Regions from separate parts of the Pantoea sp. X-Soil-ISGK-421 genome, predicted to be linked through region 1. Evidence: predicted binding sites of a transcription regulator. Region 1 holds the regulator's gene; each other region holds the start of a gene.
The links. The regulator PurR, encoded in region 1, represses purine synthesis genes. The targets are predictions, from matches to a motif close to CANGCAAACGTTTGCNTG.
Positions count from the first base shown of each region.

Region 1 (5,471 bases):
CTAAAGGTATTACATTTATATTATTGATTTAATACAGAATTACTGACCCACTGAGTATATGCTCACGTGGGTCAATATTCAACGGGTGATCGTTAGTTTGCTAACGAAAACCGTTGCCTTAATGATTATCTTCGCAGGGACGGGAAGTGTGGGCAATATCACTTTGTGCGTTTACTGCTCGCTGGCAGACAAACCCCGCCCACGCCAGTACCACGGTGGCCACCATCACTAAAGTCGTGTTAAACAGCGCTTGCTCAAGGCCAGCAGAGACCAACAGGCTGGCGACAAAGCACGATCCTAACTGGAACAAGTTCTGTAATCCGGCCGCTTTGCCGGTGGCGTGCGGGAAGGGCGCTAATGCGCTGGCAACCACAATCGGATAGATCGCGCCATTGGCCAGCGCCATGCCGCAGAATGGCATGAGTAATACGAACAGCGGCGCTGAAGGCATTAAGGCGATAACAAACAGGCTCAGGATGCTCAGGCTATACAGCACCAGCAACCATGGCAACAGTTGTGCACCTTGATAACGATTTAACAGCGTGCGACAGCCAAAACCGCCAATTAAAAACGCAATAGTCTGCGGAATATAACTCAGGCCAATATCGCCCGGTGTCAGGCCAGCAGCGGCGAGAATGAAAGGTGATCCCGTCAGCCAGGCGAAGAAACTCGCCGAGCAAGCAGAATAGATCAAAACGTTACCGCTATAGACGCGCGTGCCCATTAAGGTTAACCAGCCAGGTTGGATACCACCGGCCACTTTTTCGCGCTTAGGCGACGTTAACTGCAGCGTACCGATCAGCAGTACCACCGCGACCAATGTCAGCGTGATAAAGATGCTGCGCCAGTGGAAGTGGCTGATAAGCCAGGCGCCAAGCAGTGGTGCCAGCGCAGGAGACAGCGCAACCAGCGGCATAATCGTTGCAAACACTTTATTCGCTTTGGCTTTTGGATAGTGATCTACCACCAACGCCTGCCAGCTCACGGCTGCAGCACACACGCCAATGGCCTGCACAAAGCGCAGCGCCAACATCAGGCGTACGTCGGTTACCCAAAGCATACCCAGGCAGCCGAGGGCGAAGATGGCTAAACCCGCCAGTAAAATCGGTTTACGTCCATAACGATCCGACAGCGGCCCCCAAAATACCTGTGCACAGGCAAAACCGCCGAGAAACAGACTTAAGCTGGCGCTGATAGTGCCGGGTGCGCTAGCAAAATCACGCTGCATATCGCCAAAGGCGGGTAAATACATATCCGTGGCAAGAAAGCCGAGCATGCTGAGCACGGCGAGATAAGGCATAAATGCTTTAGACGACAACATGTTGATTCTCTTTTGGGCAGGTTGAACGCCGGGGAGTGTAAAAGGATGCAACGCGCTTTGTGAAACGCTAATATTTGCATGGTGCTGTTAAATTTTTTGAAGGCAAAAATATGTGGTCAGAATATGCGCTTGAAGTGGTGGATGCCGTGGCGCGCACCGGCAGTTTTAGCGCGGCCGCGCAGGAGCTGCATCGCGTGCCTTCTGCCGTCAGCTATACCGTGCGTCAGCTGGAAACCTGGTTGGCGGTACCGTTGTTTGAGCGCCAGCATCGCGAAGTGGTCATGACACCAGCCGGCGAGCACTTCGTTCGTGAAGGGCGATCTGTTATCAAAAAAATGCTGGCAACGCGTAGGCAGTGTCAACAACTGGCGAATGGTTGGCGCGGTGAATTGAGTATCGCGGTTGACTGCATTGTAAAACCGCAGCGCACGCGGCAATTAGTGAAGGACTTCTATCGTCATTTTCCCGATATGGAGTTGATTATCAGCTACGAAGTGTTTAACGGAGTGTGGGATGCATTAGCCGATGGCCGGGTAGATGTCGCGATTGGCGCCACGCAGGCAATTCCCGTCGGTGGACGTTTTGCGTTTCAGGATATGGGCGCGCTGAATTGGCGTTGTGTGGTCAGCCCGGATCATCCGCTGGTTAACAGCACGGAACTGGATGATGAAACGTTGCGAGCGTGGCCATCTCTGGTGCTGGAAGATACGTCGCGTGCATTGCCGCGCCGTATGACCTGGACGCTAGATAATCAGCGGCGGCTGGTGGTGCCAGAATGGGAAACCGGGATGGCGTGTTTGCTGGCAGGATTGTGTGTTGGAATGGTGCCGGGCCATTTGGCGCGTCCACTGCTGGACAGTCATAAATTGGTCGAACTGTCGCTGCCGCAAGCCTTTCCTGATAGTCCGTGCTGCGTCAGCTGGGCAGAACAACGCACGTCGCCGGCGCTTGAGTGGTTACTGGCTTATCTGGGGGATGCTGAAACGCTGAACCACGAATGGCTCAGCGAAGTGTCAGCTTAGCGGCGATAATCGCGGAATGGGCCGTACGCCACTGAACGACGTTCAATCAGCGTAGGCTGAACCTCGATGGTTTGTGGATCTTCACGTTTGCTGGTGATGCGATCCAACAGCATTTCCAGCGCTTTTTCACCCAGTTCGGCTTTAGGCTGGTGTACGGTGGTCAGCGCGGGCGTGAAATAGCGCGCGTTGCGCACGTTATCGTAACCAATCACCGAGATATCTTGCGGTACACGCAAACCCATCTCATCGGCGGCACAAATTGCGCCCATCGCCATAATATCGCCGCCGCAGAACACGGCGGTTGGGCGCTGTTTCTGGTTAAGAATCTGCTGCATGGCCTGATAACCGGATTCAGGTTCAAAGTCGCCCTGAACCACCCATTCTGGACGCACTGTAATGCCTGCTTCGTTCATCGCCTGCAGAAATCCTGCGTGACGTCCGCCGCCGGTGTTGCGCTCCATCTGGCCAGGGATGGCACCAATATCGCGATGGCCACGTTCAATCAGATAACGCCCGGCGAGATAGCCGCCTTGAAACGCGTTGTCCTGCACCGTATCGGTAAAATCACCGCGCGAAGCACCCCAATCCATGACGACCATCGGGATATTGCGGTTCTCTTCCAGCATTTGCAGTAAATCGTCCGGATACTCAGAACACATCACCAGCAAACCATCGACGCGCTTTTGCGCCATCATCGACAGATAGGCGCGCTGTTTTTGCAGATCGTTGTGCGCATTGCCGAGAATCAACGTATAGCCGCGTTCGAAACAACGATTCTCCACCGCTTCGATAATTTCAGCAAAATAGGGCGCTTCACTGGACGTTGCCAGCAGACCTAAGGTTTTGGTGTGATTCACTTTGAGACTACGCGCCACGGCACTTGGCGAGTAGTGTAATTGTTTGATCGCTTCCCATACGGCGTTACGCGTTTCTTCCGCAACGAAACGCGTTTTGTTGATGACATGCGAAACCGTGGTGGTTGAGACACCTGCGCGTTTTGCGACATCTTTAATTGTTGCCATGAAAATGGTACTCCTGGTCTTATCGCAACTTACTGATAAGTATATTGTTAAACGTTTGCGTCTGCTAACGCTTTTACAGCTCAAAAGGCGGGCAAAACGGGGTGTTATAGCAGACGAAATCACTTCATTATGCTGAAAATACAGCACGCGCAAAATCTGTTGCGCAACGAAAGGCGGCGATTCTAACAAGCCCGCGCGGATAACACGAGATTTTTGCCGATTGCTGTGCGAAAATCGCGTTAACCCTATTAATTGTGTGACTAAGGAGTTGTGATGAATACTGACCTGAAGCTGGCGCTAATGACCACTGTTGGCGCACTGTTGATGATTATCGCCTTCAGTTTTACCGCGATCATGCATTAACAAAAAAGCCGGAGCTGTGTGCAGCATCCGGCTTTTTTCTGTTTGTTGCGCAACAATTAGCGAATGGTTTTTGGCGTCATCATACGACGCGCGCCCACATAGTGTTTCTGCCAGTAATCCTCTCCCAAAGCGCTAATCTGAATATCTTTGCCGGTACGCGGCGACTGAATGAATTTGCCGTTGCCGAGATAAACACCAACATGATCAGCGGTGCCGCGATTGTTAATGCGGAAGAACACCAGATCCCCTTTCTCCAGCATTTCACGTTTGATCGGGGAAGCATCACGCAAGTGATACATCTCATTGGCGGTGCGCGGAAATTTGAATTTCACCAGATCTTTATAGGCGTACCAGACCAATCCACTGCAGTCGAAACCGGTATGTGGCGAGGTGCCGCCCCATTGATAAGGTTTACCGAGTTGGCCCATTAATTTGGTCATCGCCGTTTCACGCGCTTTTTGATAACGCTGGCGGTGCGACTTACTCATTTTGATGCCGGTAAGCGCAACCGCTTCGTCATCAACCACCACTTCGGGAGATTTCTTCACCAGGCGTTGATGACCGTATTTCTTAGCGGTAAGTTTCAGCGGGGATTTTTTGCTGGTGGTTTTGTGCAGCGCGGTTTCAGTTTTGGTCTGTTTTTTTAGTTTGAATTTTTGGACAGCAGTCAGGCGCGATTTTTTTGTGGTGGTTTTCACCGGACGTCGTTTGCGGCGCTCGTCTTCACGTGCGCTCTTTTTCTCTGCTTTGAGCGAGCTGGCATTAACGGGTGCATGCGGAGATGCAGCAGCCACATTAAAGAACAGTTGGGCTAAAGCCAGTATGAAAAGCGTAATTAGTAGACGCATAATCCGGTTACAGGTTAAGCAGGCTGAATGAACACAGACTGCGGCAAAGTGAGAGAAATCTGATCAAGTGACCAGCGCCGAGGCAATTCTAATCCACTTTTTTTCCAAAAGGTAAGGCCTTTTTCCATTAATATGTTACCAGATTGATTCTGTAGCAAAAATGAGCGATTTCAGCTGGTTAACCCAGCGAAACTATTGCTAATTATTAATTTATTAATGCCAATTAATGATATGAAAATGTTATTTGTCATGAATTGACTTAACAAACATGGCGATTAGCAGGCGCAAACACAAAATCCCGTTTTCAGTACGGGAGCGAAATCGCTACAATAAACAAACACGAAGTGAAGGATTAAGGAAGGCAATAATGAGTACTGTTGAAAAAATTCAGCGTCAGATCGCAGAAAACCCGATTCTGCTGTACATGAAAGGTTCCCCGAAGCTGCCAAGCTGCGGTTTCTCGGCGCAGGCCGTGCAGGCGCTTTCCGCATGCGGCGAGCGTTTCGCCTATGTGGACATTCTGCAGAACCCGGATATCCGTGCTGAAATGCCAAAATACGCGAACTGGCCAACCTTCCCGCAGCTGTGGGTTGATGGTGAGCTGGTCGGCGGCTGCGACATCATCGTGGAAATGTTCCAGCGCGGCGAACTTCAGCCGCTGCTGAAAGAGACCGCTGAGAAATATAAAGAAGCGGAATAATGCAGAAGGCCGACACATGTCGGCCTTTTCTTTGGCTATTCGACGGACGCGTCGTCAGCGGGTTCTTCACTGAAAGCCAATGGCCAGCCACCAAGGCGTTTCCAGCGATTCACCAGCTCACAGAACAGCGTCGCGGTTTGCTCGGTGTCATACAGCGCCGAATGCGCTTGCGTACTATCAAACTCCATTCCCGCT
Region 1 covers NZ_AP035979.1:1,802,202-1,807,672, forward strand. Annotated here, with positions in the region: gene punC (purine nucleoside transporter PunC) at 119-1,321, opposite strand; gene punR (DNA-binding transcriptional activator PunR) at 1,432-2,343, shown strand; gene purR (HTH-type transcriptional repressor PurR) at 2,340-3,365, opposite strand; gene cydH (cytochrome bd-I oxidase subunit CydH) at 3,639-3,728, shown strand; gene AC6I8K_RS08440 (C40 family peptidase) at 3,785-4,576, opposite strand; gene AC6I8K_RS08445 (Grx4 family monothiol glutaredoxin) at 4,941-5,276, shown strand; gene rnt (ribonuclease T) at 5,312-5,471, opposite strand, start outside.

Region 2 (5,471 bases), 1.5 Mb from region 1:
CCCCAGGCGGTCGACTTAACGCGTTAGCTCCGGAAGCCACTCCTCAAGGGAACAACCTCCAAGTCGACATCGTTTACGGCGTGGACTACCAGGGTATCTAATCCTGTTTGCTCCCCACGCTTTCGCACCTGAGCGTCAGTCTTTGTCCAGGGGGCCGCCTTCGCCACCGGTATTCCTCCAGATCTCTACGCATTTCACCGCTACACCTGGAATTCTACCCCCCTCTACAAGACTCTAGCCTGCCAGTTTCGAATGCAGTTCCCAGGTTAAGCCCGGGGATTTCACATCCGACTTGACAGACCGCCTGCGTGCGCTTTACGCCCAGTAATTCCGATTAACGCTTGCACCCTCCGTATTACCGCGGCTGCTGGCACGGAGTTAGCCGGTGCTTCTTCTGCGGGTAACGTCAATCGGTAAGGTTATTAACCTTACCGCCTTCCTCCCCGCTGAAAGTACTTTACAACCCGAAGGCCTTCTTCATACACGCGGCATGGCTGCATCAGGCTTGCGCCCATTGTGCAATATTCCCCACTGCTGCCTCCCGTAGGAGTCTGGACCGTGTCTCAGTTCCAGTGTGGCTGGTCATCCTCTCAGACCAGCTAGGGATCGTCGCCTAGGTGAGCCATTACCCCACCTACTAGCTAATCCCATCTGGGCACATCCGATGGTGTGAGGCCCGAAGGTCCCCCACTTTGGTCTTGCGACGTTATGCGGTATTAGCTACCGTTTCCAGTAGTTATCCCCCTCCATCGGGCAGTTTCCCAGACATTACTCACCCGTCCGCCACTCGTCACCCAAGGAGCAAGCTCCTCTGTGCTACCGTTCGACTTGCATGTGTTAGGCCTGCCGCCAGCGTTCAATCTGAGCCATGATCAAACTCTTCAATTTAAGTTTGATTTGCTGCAACGAGTGCAGCGATGCTCATCTGTAAAACGTCATAATGAATTTCATTATGTGTTCACTCGTGAGACTTGATATTTTTTGCGTCCGGAGACGCTGATATCAATCCTGCGAGTGCCCACACAGATTGTCTGATAAATTGTTAAAGAGCGTTGCGAGCAGCGGGTTAACCGTCTGTCGCGAGGTGGCGTATATTACGCTTTCCTCCTTCGGAGTCAAACACTTTTTTTTCAGCGTTTTCATCCGGCGGAAGTTCTTTCGAAACTTCCTCATCAACACCACATTTCGTAAACCGTTGTGCCGTGTTGATGGATGCGCATTATAGGGAGTTGTTCTCAGGGCGCAACCGCTAAATTCAATAAAAACAACCGTTCGCTGCATTCCACAGCAAAACCCCGCCTTATACGCAGTTACACACATAGTTATCCACACTCTGCTGCACAAATGAATTTAGGCGAGCATCACGCAAACGTTTTCGCTACAATGCCCGGCGACGTCAAGGATGCCCCTTTTGGGGCGTTACATGAGGCAAGTGATTCCTTCTATATAGAAGAGAAGCACTAAGCTTGATGTAACGCTCTTTTTTACGCGAAACAAAGCCAAGGGATAAAACCACCATGCAACAACGTCGTCCTGTACGCCGCGCTCTGCTCAGTGTCTCTGATAAAGCCGGTATCCTCGAATTTGCTCAGGCACTCTCCAGTCGTGGTGTTGAGCTGCTCTCCACAGGCGGTACTGCACGTCTGCTGGCAGATGCGGGCCTGCCCGTCACCGAAGTTTCTGACTACACCGGTTTCCCGGAAATGATGGATGGACGCGTCAAAACGCTGCACCCAAAAGTGCATGGCGGCATTTTGGGGCGTCGTGGTCAGGATGATGCGATTATGGCTGAACACGCCATTAATCCTATCGATATGGTGGTAGTGAACCTTTATCCCTTTGCCCAAACCGTTGCCAAACCCGATTGCTCATTAGCGGATGCGGTCGAGAACATCGACATTGGTGGCCCAACGATGGTTCGCTCCGCGGCGAAGAACCACAAAGACGTGGCGATTGTGGTGAAGAGCAGCGATTACAAGGCGATTATTGCTGAGCTGGATGCCAACGAAAACTCGCTCACGCTAGAAACACGTTTTGATCTGGCCATTAAAGCCTTCGAACATACCGCCGCTTACGACAGCATGATTGCCAACTACTTCGGTAGCCTGGTACCAGCCTATCATGGCGACAGCAAAGAACCTGCTGGCCGCTTCCCGCGCACGCTCAACCTTAACTTCATTAAGAAGCAGGATATGCGTTACGGCGAGAACAGCCATCAGGATGCAGCCTTCTATATAGAAGAGAATGTGGCTGAAGCGTCTATTGCCACCGCGCAGCAGGTTCAGGGCAAAGCACTCTCCTACAACAATATCGCCGATACCGATGCCGCACTCGAATGTGTGAAAGAGTTCGACGAAGCCGCTTGCGTGATCGTCAAACATGCTAACCCTTGCGGTGTGGCGGTTGGCGGTTCGATTCTCGACGCTTACGAGCGAGCCTACAAGACTGACCCGACTTCTGCTTTTGGCGGCATCATCGCCTTCAACCGCGAGCTGGACGAAGCCACCGCGCAGGCGATCATCAGCCGTCAGTTTGTTGAAGTGATCATCGCCCCATCCGCCAGCGAAGCTGCATTGAAAGTCACCGCCGCCAAGCAGAACGTACGCGTTCTGGTGTGTGGTCAGTGGCAAGGCCGTGTCGCTGCGCTGGATTTCAAACGTGTAAACGGCGGCGTGCTGGTCCAGGATCGCGATCTGGGCATGGTTGATGCCAGCCAGCTGCGCGTTGTTAGCAAGCGTCAGCCAACTGAACAGGAACTGCGTGACGCGTTGTTCTGCTGGAAAGTGGCGAAGTTCGTTAAATCCAATGCCATCGTTTATGCGCGTGACAATATGACCATCGGCATTGGCGCCGGTCAGATGAGCCGCGTTTACTCGGCCAAAATTGCCGGCATTAAAGCGGGTGACGAAGGTTTGGAAGTGAAAGGTTCAGCGATGGCTTCTGACGCCTTCTTCCCATTCCGAGACGGTATCGATGCCGCAGCAGCGGTCGGCATCAGCTGCGTGATTCAACCGGGTGGTTCAATCCGTGATGATGAAGTGATTGCCGCCGCTGATGAGCACGGCATCGCGATGATCTTTACCGACATGCGTCATTTCCGCCATTAATTGTTGGGAGCAGTACTGATGAAAATTTTAGTGATTGGTAATGGCGGACGTGAACACGCACTGGCGTGGAAAGCAGCACAGTCGCCACTGGCGGAAACGGTGTTTGTCGCGCCAGGCAATGCGGGCACCGCGCTGGAACCGGCTCTGCAAAACGTGGCAATCAGCGCTACCGACGTTCCCGCGCTGCTGGCTTTTGCGCAGCAGGAAAAAATCGATCTGACCATCGTGGGACCGGAAGCGCCACTGGTGATTGGCGTAGTTGATGCGTTCCGTGCTGCAGGTCTGAAGATCTTTGGCCCAACGCAAGCCGCTGCCCAGTTAGAAGGCTCAAAAGCCTTCACCAAAGATTTCCTCGCGCGTCAGCAGATTCCCACTGCCGAATACCAAAACTTCACCGAAGTGGAGCCTGCGCTGGCATATCTGCGTGAGAAAGGCGCACCGATCGTCATCAAAGCGGACGGCCTTGCGGCAGGTAAAGGCGTGATCGTGGCGATGGAGCTGGCTGAAGCAGAAGCAGCAGTACAAGACATGCTGGCTGGCAATGCGTTCGGCGATGCCGGTCACCGCATCGTGATCGAAGAGTTCCTGGATGGCGAAGAAGCCAGCTTCATCGTGATGGTTGATGGCAACAATGTGCTGCCGATGGCCACCAGCCAGGATCACAAGCGCGTTGGCGATGGTGATACCGGTCCGAATACCGGCGGCATGGGCGCTTACTCTCCGGCACCCGTGGTGACCGATGAGATCCACCAGCGCGTGATGGATCAAATCATCTGGCCAACCGTTAACGGCATGAAAGCAGAAGGCAACATCTACACCGGTTTCCTGTATGCCGGTTTGATGATCGATAAAGCTGGTCAGCCAAAAGTGATCGAGTTCAACTGCCGTTTTGGCGATCCCGAAACTCAGCCCATCATGCTGCGTCTGCAGTCGGATCTGGTTGCGCTGTGTCTGGCTGCTACAGATGGCAAACTGGATCAGCAGACCTCGCAATGGGATCCGCGTCCATCATTAGGCGTGGTATTAGCGGCAGGTGGTTATCCGGGCGATTACACCACTGGCGATCAGATTCACGGTCTGCCGCTGGAAGAAGTGCCGGACGGGAAAGTCTTCCACGCCGGTACTACCATGAAAGACGATTTGGTGGTAACCAACGGTGGCCGCGTGTTGTGCGTAACTGCGCTGGGTGACGACGTTGCCGCGGCGCAGAAAAACGCTTATGCGCTGGCGCAACATATCTCATGGGATGGCAGCTTCTGCCGTCGCGATATCGGCTACCGCGCGATTAACCGCAAATAAGTATGCAAAGGGGCACAGCACGTGCCCCTTCTCTTATTCACACGTCAGAAATCGCTCTCTTTTGGCTGCCAGCTGCATTCGTCATCTGGCGTAGCACGTAGCAGCTGCACGCCTTCCGGCGCTTCCAGCCACGACACCATCAATGGCGCAGACTGCATCTTTTGCTGGCGAGCTAGCGCATAAATCGTGTCGCGATCAAAGGCCGCATTCACCACCTTGTCGTCGCACGCTCGTACCTGATTGCCGCCCAACCAGTGCCCCTGCCGCAGCAGTACACGACCTTCCAGCAACGCATTACTTTGATCCAACATGCGCTGCGCATCGAAACGGTATAACTCAACACTATCAGCGCTAACCGCCTCACGTCGTCCCGCCAACTGGCGCTGCATGAAATTAAGATTGCCCTGGTGATCGAAGCGTAAGGTGACATCGTCTGGCTGTGCGCCAGCAATGCGCCGTTCAACGCTAATCAGCTTCTGCTGCTGCCAGTTGTAATCGGTTGTCTCCATCGCATCGCCATTGAACGGTGTGAAAACAGTGCGCAGATGCACAGCTTGATGATCGTTATTTTTGCGCCAAATGCGCACGGTGCCGCGGTCGGCCAGATAGCCGCTCGCCGTAAAGGCAGGAAGATCAGAAGTGGAGCTACAGCCCGTGAGCAGCGCACCGAACAACAGGGCGCAAATGCGCTGTGAAAATGGATTCAGCATGGCAGGTCCCGGCAACAAAAAGGGGCGCTAACGCCCCCTCTTTTCAAGCTAAACCGCAATGCGGAAACTTACTTAACAGCGTCTTTCAGAGCTTTGCCTGAAACGAATGCTGGCACGTTAGCCGCAGCAATTTTGATCTCTTTGCCAGTCTGCGGGTTGCGACCGGTACGCTCAGCGCGGTGGTTCACTTTAAAAGTACCAAAACCAACCAGTTGTACAGCATCACCTTCTTTCAGAGACTCAGTGATCGCAGCCAGGGTAGATTCCAGCGCAGTCTTAGCCTGGGTTTTAGACAGGTCAGCTTTCTCTGCGATCACATCAATCAGTTGAGTCTTGTTCATAAGTTATCCTTAAA
Region 2 covers NZ_AP035979.1:292,167-297,637, reverse strand. Annotated here, with positions in the region: rRNA gene AC6I8K_RS01350 (16S ribosomal RNA) at 1-888, opposite strand, end outside; gene purH (bifunctional phosphoribosylaminoimidazolecarboxamide formyltransferase/IMP cyclohydrolase) at 1,518-3,107, shown strand; gene purD (phosphoribosylamine--glycine ligase) at 3,126-4,406, shown strand; gene AC6I8K_RS01335 (DUF1481 domain-containing protein) at 4,451-5,116, opposite strand; gene hupA (nucleoid-associated protein HU-alpha) at 5,185-5,457, opposite strand.
Region 2: purH (bifunctional phosphoribosylaminoimidazolecarboxamide formyltransferase/IMP cyclohydrolase) is a predicted target of PurR. The motif match lies at 1,363-1,380, and genes of this name have one in related genera.

Region 3 (5,471 bases), 1.5 Mb from region 1:
GATGCAGTTCGGCGAATTCCGGCCAGGTAATCGGAATCATTTCCGCCGCCGCGTTGAGTTTCATGGTGCACGAACCGAGTGGGATCATCGCCTGGTTCAGCGCCAGATCTTTTTTCTCCAGGCTGTGCATGTAGCGCATCATCTCGGTTTCGCTGTGATGACGGTTGAACACCGGATGCGTCAGGAAAGCGCTCTCACGCACCTGACCGGCCGGAATTGCACTGTTTTCCGCAGCTACGGCTGCATCCAGCGCATCAATGTCCTGGCCGTGTGCATCGCCCAGCAGAATCGCGAACAGCGCCAGCACATCTTCACGTGCAGTGGTTTCATCCAGCGTTATGCCAACGGCATTATGGATATCGCTGCGCAAGTTGACGCCAAAGCTCTGCGCACGGTTCAGCACCGCCGCTTTATCGCTCACTTCAACCGTCAGCGTATCGAACCAGCTGTTGTGGCGCAGCTTCAGGCCGCCATTTTGCAGGCCCGCGGCCAGAATGCTGGTCAGACGATGAATACGTGATGCAATGCGTTTCAGACCAACCGGACCGTGATACACCGCATAGAGGCCGGCGATATTCGCCAGCAGCACCTGCGAGGTACAGATGTTGGAGTTGGCTTTCTCACGACGGATATGTTGCTCGCGGGTTTGCATCGCCATGCGTAGCGCGGTATTACCGGCCGCATCGCGTGATACACCAATGATGCGGCCTGGCATCGAGCGTTTATGTTCATCGCGGCTAGCGAAGAAAGCAGCATGCGGTCCGCCGTAGCCCATTGGCACGCCGAAACGCTGGGCAGAACCGAAGACGATATCTGCGCCCTGCTTGCCTGGCGCCTCTAACTGCACCAGCGCCATAAAATCAGCTGCCACACTCACCACCACTTTGCGGCTTTTCAACTCGGCGATCAGTGAGCGGTAATCGTGTACTTCGCCGTGGGTGCCAACCTGTTGCAGTAACACACCGAACAGATCGTCGTGATCCAGCGCCTTGTCAGCGCTATCAATAATCAGTTCAAACCCAAAGGTTTCTGCGCGGGTGCGCACCACATCCAGCGTCTGAGGGTGGATGTCATTGGCGATGAAGAATTTAGTGGCGGTTTTGAGCTTGCTGACACGTTTGGCCATTGCCATCGCTTCAGCAGCCGCGGTTGCTTCGTCCAGCAGTGACGCAGATGCGATGTCCAGACCAGTAAGGTCCAGCGTCAGGGTTTGAAAGTTCAGCAACGCCTCAAGACGTCCCTGCGACACTTCCGGCTGATACGGCGTATAAGCGGTGTACCAGCCTGGATTTTCCAGCATATTGCGCAGGATGACCGGCGGTGTAATCACCGCGCTGTAGCCCATGCCGATCCAGGATTTGTAGCGTTGGTTCTGACTGGCAATGGCTTTCAGCTCTGCCAGCGCTTGCTGCTCGGTCGCGGCGTCGCCCACTGCAGGCGGGCCTGGCAGTTGGATGTCGGCAGGCACGATAGAACTGATCAATGAGGAGAGCGAACGGGCACCAATCGCTTCCAGCATTAAGGCCTGTTGTTCCGGCGTAGGACCGATGTGGCGCTCAATAAAAGCACCGTTATGTTCAAGCTGGCTGAGAGTCTGGGTCATTTGCAGTAAATCCTGAATCGGGCTGGGTTACAAAAATGGCGTTAAATCAGGCAGATAAAAAAGAAGGCGGCGCAGCGCGCCACCTTCTGCAACTACCGGTTACTCGTCGATCGCGGCTTTGTAGGCATCCGCATCCAGCATGGCGTCGAGTTCTGACTCGTCACTGGCCTTGATGCGGAACAGCCAACCATCGGCGTACGGCGCGCTGTTGACTAACTCTGGTGAATCACCCAGCTGGTCATTTACGGCAACAATTTCACCGCTCAGCGGCGCATAGATGTCAGACGCGGCTTTCACCGACTCTGCAACAGCGCAGTCATCACCGGCAGCGAAAGTCGCCCCAACGTCTGGCAGGTCGACAAACACCATATCGCCCAGCAGTTCCTGTGCGTGTTCAGTGATACCTACAGTGAAGGTGCCGTCGGCTTCTTTACGGACCCACTCGTGGCTATCGCGGTATTTCAATTCACTTGGCACATTGCTCATTGGCCATTTCTCCTGAAAAAATTACTGGGCGACCGGCTTACCGGCGCGAACAAAAATCGGTTTAGTCACTTTCACGGGCATTTCACGGTTGCGGATTTCCACAATCGCCTGTTCACCCACTCCGGCTGGCACTCGCGCCAGCGCGATGCTGTAACCCAGCGTCGGTGAGAAGGATCCACTAGTAATAATACCTTGCTGCGGTTGACCTTGTTCATCGGTGAAACGCACAGTCAAACCGTTACGTAACACCCCTTTTTCGGTCATCACCAGACCAACCAACTTCTCGGTGCCTTTTTCGCGCTGTGCTTGCAGCGCGTCACGGCCGATGAAATCACGGTCGGAAGGTTCCCAGCTGATAGTCCAGCCCATGTTGGCGGCCAGCGGCGAAACGCCTTCATCCATCTCCTGACCATACAGGTTCATGCCCGCTTCCAGGCGCAGCGTGTCACGTGCCCCCAGACCCGCCGGTTTAACACCTGCGGCCAACAGTTGCTGCCAGAAAGCCGCGGCTTCCGTGGCAGGCATGGCAATCTCGTAGCCCGCTTCACCGGTATAGCCGGTGGTCGCGATGAACAGGTTTTCCGCCTGTACGCCAAAGAACGGCTTCATGCCAGCAACGGCGTCACGCTGAGCGGCACTGAACAGCGTTTGCGCTTTTTGCTGCGCGTTCGGGCCCTGCACCGCAATTAGCGCCAAATCGTCACGCTCAATTAGCTCCACGCCGAACGGCTGTGCATGCTGTTTGATCCACGCCAAATCTTTCTCACGCGTGGCGGAGTTGACCACCAGACGGAAGAAATCTTCGCTCATAAAGTAAACAATCAAATCATCAATGACGCCAGCGGAGGCATTTAACATGCCGGTGTAGAGGGCTTTGCCTGGCTGGGTTAGCTTGGCGACATCATTGGCCAGCAAGTAGCGCAGGAATTCGCGGGTACGCGCACCGCGCAGATCGACAATGGTCATGTGGGAAACATCAAACATGCCGGCATCGTTACGCACCGCGTGATGCTCATCCATTTGCGAGCCGTAATGCAGCGGCATCATCCAACCGTGGAAGTCCACCATGCGCGCACCGCTTGCCTGATGCTGTTCGAATAGAGGCGTTTGCTGAGTCATAACCATCCTGTGAATACAAGTGAGTGTGACGCGCCTGCGTCGCCTTAACAGGCGGACGCAAACGTTCTCTTTATGCTGAAGTTATCACCTAATGCGGCAATTAACCATGAGGAAAACGAGGGTGAAACACTACCACCTTTCAACGAACCACCGAACAGCCACCAGCATAAATCACTGCATTATTGTGATTAGCCTCGCACAAAATACGACTAAATTACTTTCATGCAGCAAAATGAGGGAATAGACGCCACAGGATTAAGAAATGGTCCGGCATTCGCATTGCCAAGACATGAATTAATCTAATGCGAATTAAGGGGTGAAATTAGAATAAATCAAACGAGGCGCGATTGCGGTGCAGTGTTGCATCATTGCGGTGCAGCAAAGAAAAACGGCGCCCATTTGGGCGCCGTTGGCAGATGTGATTAGCGTATCCAGCGGGGTAGATCGTTTAACCCCATCGCCTGTTTCAGCATCAACGGTTTGACGCCCGGTAGAGTATCGGCGAGCTTGAGGCCAACATCACGCAGCAGCTTTTTCGCTGGATGGGTGCCGGCAAACAGCTCACGGAAACCCTGCATCCCCGCCAGCATCATCGCCGCGCTATGCTTGCGGCTGCGTTCATAGCGACGCAGATAAAGGTGCTGACCAATGTCTTTACCTTCCTGATGAAGTCGGCGAATTTCACCTATCAGTTCAGCCGCGTCCATAAAGCCCAGATTCACGCCTTGTCCGGCCAGCGGATGTATGGTGTGGGCGGCATCGCCGACCAGCGCCAAACGGTGCGCAGCAAAGTTGCGCGCATAACGCGCCGTCAGCGGGAAGGTTTTACGTTCGCTCTCGACCTGACACAGACCAAGACGCATATCAAACGCTACCGATAGCTGCTGATTAAACAGCGCTTCCGGCATCGATTGCACGCGCGCCGCTTCCTGCGGCGAGAGCGACCAGACGATTGAGCATAAGTGAGGATCCTGCATCGGCAGGAAGGCCAGAATACCGTCGCCGTGGAATACCTGACGCGCAATGGCATCATGCGGCATATCGGTGCGGATGTTCGCCACCAACGCGTGATGCTCGTAATCCCAGAAAGTCAGTGGAATATCGGCTTTATCGCGCAGCCACGAATTCGCGCCGTCGGCAGCAACCAGTAAACGCGCGCTCATCATGCTGCCATCTTGTAGCGTAATGAAGGCTTCGTTGTCGCCAAATGCCACTTGCTGCAACTGCGCCGGGGCAAACAGCGCGATATCGCTGCTCTGGCTGGCGCGCTGCCACAACGCGCTATGAATTACCTCGTTTTCAATAATATGGCCAAGATGCGACAAACCCTGCTGCTCATCATCAAAGCTAATAGAACCGAAGCTGTCCTGATCCCACACTTCCATGCCGTGATAAGCGCTGGCCCGCAGAGCCAGAATGCTCGACCAGACATCAAGCTTTTGTAGCAGGCGTTCGCTGGCAGCGTTGATGGCGGAGACGCGAATCGACGCATTTGCCGCCGGATCAAACTGTGGCTCGGGTGCTTTTTCCAGCACGGCAACGCGTAAGCCGCTGCCTTGTAGTCCGCAGGCGACGGCCAACCCCACCATGCCGCCTCCGGCAATTGCCACATCAAAAGTTTGCATTGCTGCCCCTTAATTCGTGCTTAACGCTTAACCCAGCCGAGCGTGCGCGCGGCAAGTGGATTTCGTAGCCAAGGCAGATGGTCCATCGCCACCAGCCCAAGATTCCGTCCTGCTACCAACGGCGCATAGCGGTTAGCAAACAGTCGGACTAAACCGTCGGTGACGCCAATGGTGGCGGCACGATCGGGCTGACGTCGCGCGGCAAAGTGCTGCAATACCGCGAAACTGCCGGGATCCTGCTGCTGACGATGTGCGCCCGCCAGCGTTTCTGCCAATGACATCACGTCGCGCAGACCAAGGTTGAAGCCTTGTCCAGCAATCGGATGCAGCGTTTGTGCCGCATTGCCGACCAGCGCCAGACGATGCGTCACCTGACGTTCGGCGGTTTGCAGCGCCAGCGGATAAAGCTCGCGCTGACCGGTGTGCGTAAAACGCCCCAGACGCCAGCCAAATGCACGCTGTAATTCTTGCAGGAAGGTCGCATCGTCCCACTGCTTAATCATTGTTTGCGCGTCAAGCGGATGGCACCACACCAGCGACATGCGATTGCCAGACATTGGCAACAGCGCTAGCGGGCCGTGCTCGGTAAAACGCTCGAAGGCGCGGCCCTGATGCGGCAGCTGCGTCGACACATTGGC
Region 3 covers NZ_AP035979.1:3,262,527-3,267,997, forward strand. Annotated here, with positions in the region: gene gcvP (aminomethyl-transferring glycine dehydrogenase) at 1-1,603, opposite strand, end outside; gene gcvH (glycine cleavage system protein GcvH) at 1,703-2,089, opposite strand; gene gcvT (glycine cleavage system aminomethyltransferase GcvT) at 2,111-3,208, opposite strand; gene ubiI (FAD-dependent 2-octaprenylphenol hydroxylase) at 3,631-4,833, opposite strand; gene ubiH (2-octaprenyl-6-methoxyphenyl hydroxylase) at 4,854-5,471, opposite strand, start outside.
Region 3: gcvT (glycine cleavage system aminomethyltransferase GcvT) is a predicted target of PurR. The motif match lies at 3,263-3,280, and genes of this name have one in related genera.

Region 4 (5,471 bases), 1.5 Mb from region 1:
CTTCGAACGCACCCACGCCGAGTCGCAGACCAAACAGCGCACCAAAACTGTTGGCAAGCGCATGCAACGCGGTGATTAACGACCAGGCGAACAATCCCACGCCATACACCACGCGGGCGCCGAGCCGATCGATCAGAAATCCACCGGGGATCTGTAAAGCAGCGTAGATCCAGCCAAATGCGGAGAAGATCAATCCCATCTCCATCGGTGTGAAGCGTAATTCGCCTGCCATTTGCGTCGCGGCAACCGACAAGTTTGTCCGATCCATATAGTTGATAATGATGTTTATAAACACCAGACCGAGCATCAGAAAGCGCGTGCGTCCAGCGCGAACGCTGGTGGCAGTTTGGCTGAGCGGCTGTTCTGTCATATTGCACTCTCCCGAACTCTGTTTTGTTTCTTTAATAGAAACGTTTAACTGTTTTTTTGGCGAATCTGTGCAGCTAAATTTGCGATCGCGGCAACGCAAAAACAGCAGAGTGCCCGAACTTTTTGTTGATTCAAAACTCTGAGCATCACGCATGGTAATGTGTTTTGGGTTTAGCCATAGTGGCGACCTGCAAATTGAACCCCTCAAGGAGGACTTTCGTGAAACTAAAAGCATTGGCGCTGGCCGCCGTAATGAGCACGGGCGCGCTGTCCGGTTTCGTTCAGGCAGGCGAATTGCCGAATGGACCGCATGTGGTGACTTCTGGACAGGCAAGCGTTGATGCCACGCCAGATCTCGCGACGCTCGCTATTGTGGTGAATGTTTCGTCGAAAGACGCGGCGGAAGCGAAAAAACAAGCTGATGACCGCGTGGCGCAATATTTTGATTTCCTGCAAAAGAACGGTATCGAGAAAAAAGATATTGATGCGGCAAACCTCAGCACGCAGCCGGAGTACGATTACACCAAAGAAGGTAAGTCGGTGCTAAAAGGTTATCGTGCAGAGCGTCAGGTACAGGTGACGTTACGTCAGCTGGACAAGCTGAATGAGCTGCTGGATGGTGCGTTAAAATCCGGCCTGAATGAAATCCGTTCGGTAGAATTGGGTGTCGCGAATCCAGACAGCTACAAAGAGAAGGCGCGCAAAGTGGCGATTGCCAATGCGACACAGCAGGCAAGCGCACTGGCAGAAGGGTTTAACGCTAAGTTAGGTTCGGTTTACAGCATTCGCTACCACGTTGCCAACTATCAACCGATGCCGATGGCGCGCATGTATAAAGCCGCCGCTGCACCAGCCGATACCACTGCGCAGCAAACCTACGAGCAGCAGAGTATTCATTTTGACGATCAGGTGGATGTGGTCTTCGAAATTAAACCGAATACGCCGTAAGGTTTATGCGGGTCGCCAATGATGGCGACCCGATTATTACGCAGGCAAAACATCCTGACGCAGCACGCGATGTCCGTGCGCAATCAGTGCGTCGGTTACGCTGCGCATTAAGCGACTTTCCGGGGCAAATCGATGCCAGTACAGCATACGACGCTGATATAAACCTGGCGTCAAATCCACCAGCTCACCTTGCGCCAATTCCCGCTCAATCTGCAAATGCGGAATCATACAGCACACCGAACCTTGACGCGCCAGCTGCACAAAGGCCTCTGACGAGTTAACGATGTGGCAGGGCACGCTGCCCGGTGATAGGTCAAAATTCTGCTGCAAAAACGCCTGATGCATATCATCCAGATGATCAAACGCCACTGCCGGCGCTTTCAGCAGCGCAGAGCGCGTTACGCCATTCGGAAAATAGCGTGCAGCAAAATCAGGTGAAGCACAGAACAGATAATCGAGCGCGCCCAATTGATCCACTAAGCAGCTTGGCAATGGCTGCGGCTGGATACTCACCGCGCCAACCACTTCACCGCGACGCAGACGTTCCTGCGTGCGGGTTTCATCTTCTACCTGCAAATTCAGGCGCACCGGCGAATCGGCCAGTACATCCTTCAGCGCGGGGAGCAGCCAGGTGGCGAGACTATCGGCGTTGACCGCGAGCGACAGCAGCAGCGGCGTGGTTCCGCCATTATCGTCGCCCAGCCACTCCTCTTCCAGCAGCTCAACCTGATGCAACAACGCCAGCAGTTTTTGACCCTGCTCGGTTGGACGCGGCGGCACGGTACGCACCAGCAGCGGCTGACCAAATAAATTTTCCAGCTGTTTAATACGCTGCGAAACCGCAGATTGGGTAATGCAGAGTTTTTGTGCGGCACGCTCAAAGCCGCGCTCGCGAATCACAGCATCCAGCGCCTGAAGCGTTCGATAATCCGGGCGTTTCATTGTTGTTCTCTCTCGTTCAGGGTGGACATTACTATGCCATAAAACTGTCAAATTGTGCTGCGACGCTTTTTTGCGGGCTGGCTTCCAAAGCGTTAAATCGGCTGTCTAACAGTCGCGCTTTTTTACAGCGCCTTGTTTTATACTACGCGCACTTCGATGTCGCACAGGTTTTAAACATATCATGACCCAGGATGAACTGAAAAAAGCGGTAGGTTGGGCAGCGCTGCAGTACGTAGAACCAGGCACAATTGTCGGCGTGGGCACGGGATCAACTGCAGCGCATTTCATTGATGCGCTTGGCACCATGAAGAATCAGATTGAAGGTGCGGTTTCCAGTTCGGAAGCGTCAACGGCAAAACTGAAAGCGTTAGGCATTCATGTTTTCGATCTCAACGAAATTGATGAGCTGTCGATTTACGTGGATGGTGCTGATGAAATTAATCCGCAGATGCAGATGATTAAGGGCGGCGGCGCAGCGCTGACGCGTGAGAAAATCGTTGCGGCAGTGGCGAAAAAATTCATCTGCATCGCCGATGCTTCGAAAGAAGTTGATGTGTTGGGCCACTTCCCGCTACCGGTTGAAGTGATTCCCATGGCACGTTCGTTTGTGGCTCGTGAATTAGTCAAGCTCGGCGGCTTGCCGGAATATCGTCAAAACGTCATTACCGACAACGGCAACATTATTCTCGACGTGCATAATCTGCGTATTCTCAATCCTGGCGAGCTGGAAAAAACCATCAATGCGCTGCCGGGTGTGGTGACTGTTGGCTTGTTTGCTGACCGTGGCGCGGATGTCGCGCTGATCGGCACCGCTGACGGTGTGAAAACCATCGTAAAATGATCTGTCCGGCGCGCGTGATGCGCCGGTTATTTCCATCCGCAAAACATCTTTTCTCGCCAGGCTGAAATTTGGTGACTTATGTCACAAAAGATTCATCAGCAGTGAGTTCGTACTTCGTCCACCCAGGATGTCACGATTTTGTACGGCATTGTGCTGTCTCCGCGTGGGCGCGTGCTGGCGCCCAGGCAATCGTTTGTATTGCTGCGCACGAAATTTTTGATATTTTGACAGAAGGCTACCTTATGGTAGTCCTCATTGAATTCTGAATAGGGTCGGGAAATGGCAAAGGTATCACTGGAAAAAGACAAGATTAAGTTCCTGCTGGTGGAAGGCGTTCACCAGAGTGCGCTGGAAAACCTGCGTGCAGCAGGCTACACCAACATCGAGTTTCACAAAGGGGCGCTGGATGCGGAGTCGCTGAAATCCTCCATCCGCGATGCGCACTTCATTGGTATCCGTTCCCGTACCCAACTGACCGAAGAGATCTTTGCTGCCGCGGAAAAGCTGGTGGCAGTCGGTTGCTTCTGTATCGGTACTAACCAGGTTGACCTCGGCGCTGCAGCGAAGCGCGGTGTGCCGGTGTTTAACGCACCGTTCTCCAACACCCGTTCAGTTGCTGAACTGGTGATTGGCGAAATGCTGCTGATGCTGCGCGGCATTCCTGAAGCCAATGCCAAAGCGCACCGAGGTATCTGGAATAAAGTGGCGAACGGTTCGTTTGAAGCACGCGGCAAGAAACTGGGCATCATCGGTTATGGTCACATCGGCATGCAGCTGGGTGTGCTGGCCGAGAGCCTGGGCATGCACGTGTTCTTTTACGATATTGAAAGCAAGCTGCCGCTCGGTAATGCGACCCAGGTGCGCCATCTGTCCGATCTGCTTAATATGAGCGATGTGGTGAGCCTGCACGTTCCTGAAACGCAATCTACGCAGAATATGATTGGTGCTGAAGAGCTGGCATTAATGAAACCGGGTTCGCTACTGATCAACGCCGCGCGCGGTACCGTGATCGATATCCCAGCGCTGTGTGAGGCTCTGGCGAACAAACATTTGGGCGGCGCAGCGATCGACGTCTTCCCGGTTGAGCCTGCAACCAACAGCGAACCGTTTAACTCTCCGCTGTGCGAGTTCGACAACGTCATCCTGACGCCACACATCGGTGGTTCGACCCAGGAAGCGCAGGAGAATATTGGTCTGGAAGTGTCGGGCAAGCTGGCGAAATACTCGGACAATGGTTCTACGCTGTCTGCCGTTAATTTCCCGGAAGTTTCGCTGCCGATGCATGCGGCAAGTGTCAGTCGTCTGCTGCACATCCATGAGAACCGTCCGGGTGTGCTGACGGCTATCAACCAGATTTTCGCCGAGCAGGGTATTAACATCGCCGCGCAGTATCTGCAAACCACGCCGATTATGGGTTACGTGGTGATTGATATTGATGCTGAGCAGGATGCGGCGGATAAAGCGCTGCAGGCGATGAAGGCCATTCCGGGCACCATCCGTGCCCGTCTGCTGTACTGATTAAACAGGGCGCCCTTGGCGCCCTTTGTTTTTCCCTTCTTACGCTTCCCATTGCCACAGTTTTGATGGCGTCAGTATCGCGGGCAGCGGCACATCCCATGCGGCCACCGGCAGCGCTTCCACACGCTGACAATCGTGCGCAATCCCCACGGGAAGCAACCCATGTTGCTGCCAGTTTTGCAGCGTGCGGTCATAGAATCCGCCACCCATACCTAAGCGTTGGCCTGCATGGTCAAACGCCACCAGCGGCACCAGCATGACATCGAGCTGATCCAGCGTTGCCAGTTGTGTGATATCTAACGGCGGTTCCGGAATGCGTAGCTTGTTTGGCGTGAGTGAAGTTTCGGGTGTGTAACGGATGAACAACAGATTGCCTGGCGAGAAGGGATGTAGCACCGGCAGATAAACCTGCTTTTTATGCTGCCACAGTTTGGCGATCAGCGGGCGGGTGTTGATTTCACCGTCGACGGACAAAAACAGTGCGATACGATGCGCATTCGCGATTGGCGCAATATTGATGGCGTGTTCAGCCAACTGATCGGCAGCTTGTTCCTGTTGCTCAGACGTGAGATTACGGCGCAAATGGCGCACATGCTGACGGATGTCTTGGCGGTCGAGAAATGAGGGTGCTGACATGATATCCCCGGCAGAGTGAGCTGTTGCAGCCACTATATCATGATCATGAAAGCCGGGGGATTCGCGTCTGGGCTCATGTCGCCTTATGGCGACGTGAACATTTGCGAATCAAAACTACTAAATGGAGATCTCCGAGATGCCGCCGCAGGCTGTAACCCTTGAACCCTTGGTTCAAGGTGAACATGCCGTCACAACTATTAGGCTTCTCGGACGAACC
Region 4 covers NZ_AP035979.1:3,271,140-3,276,610, reverse strand. Annotated here, with positions in the region: gene AC6I8K_RS15220 (MFS transporter) at 1-370, opposite strand, end outside; gene AC6I8K_RS15215 (oxidative stress defense protein) at 589-1,317, shown strand; gene AC6I8K_RS15210 (LysR family transcriptional regulator ArgP) at 1,354-2,259, opposite strand; gene rpiA (ribose-5-phosphate isomerase RpiA) at 2,441-3,100, shown strand; gene serA (phosphoglycerate dehydrogenase) at 3,380-4,618, shown strand; gene AC6I8K_RS15195 (5-formyltetrahydrofolate cyclo-ligase) at 4,658-5,254, opposite strand; RNA gene ssrS (6S RNA) at 5,379-5,471, opposite strand, start outside.
Region 4: serA (phosphoglycerate dehydrogenase) is a predicted target of PurR. The motif match lies at 3,283-3,300, and genes of this name have one in related genera.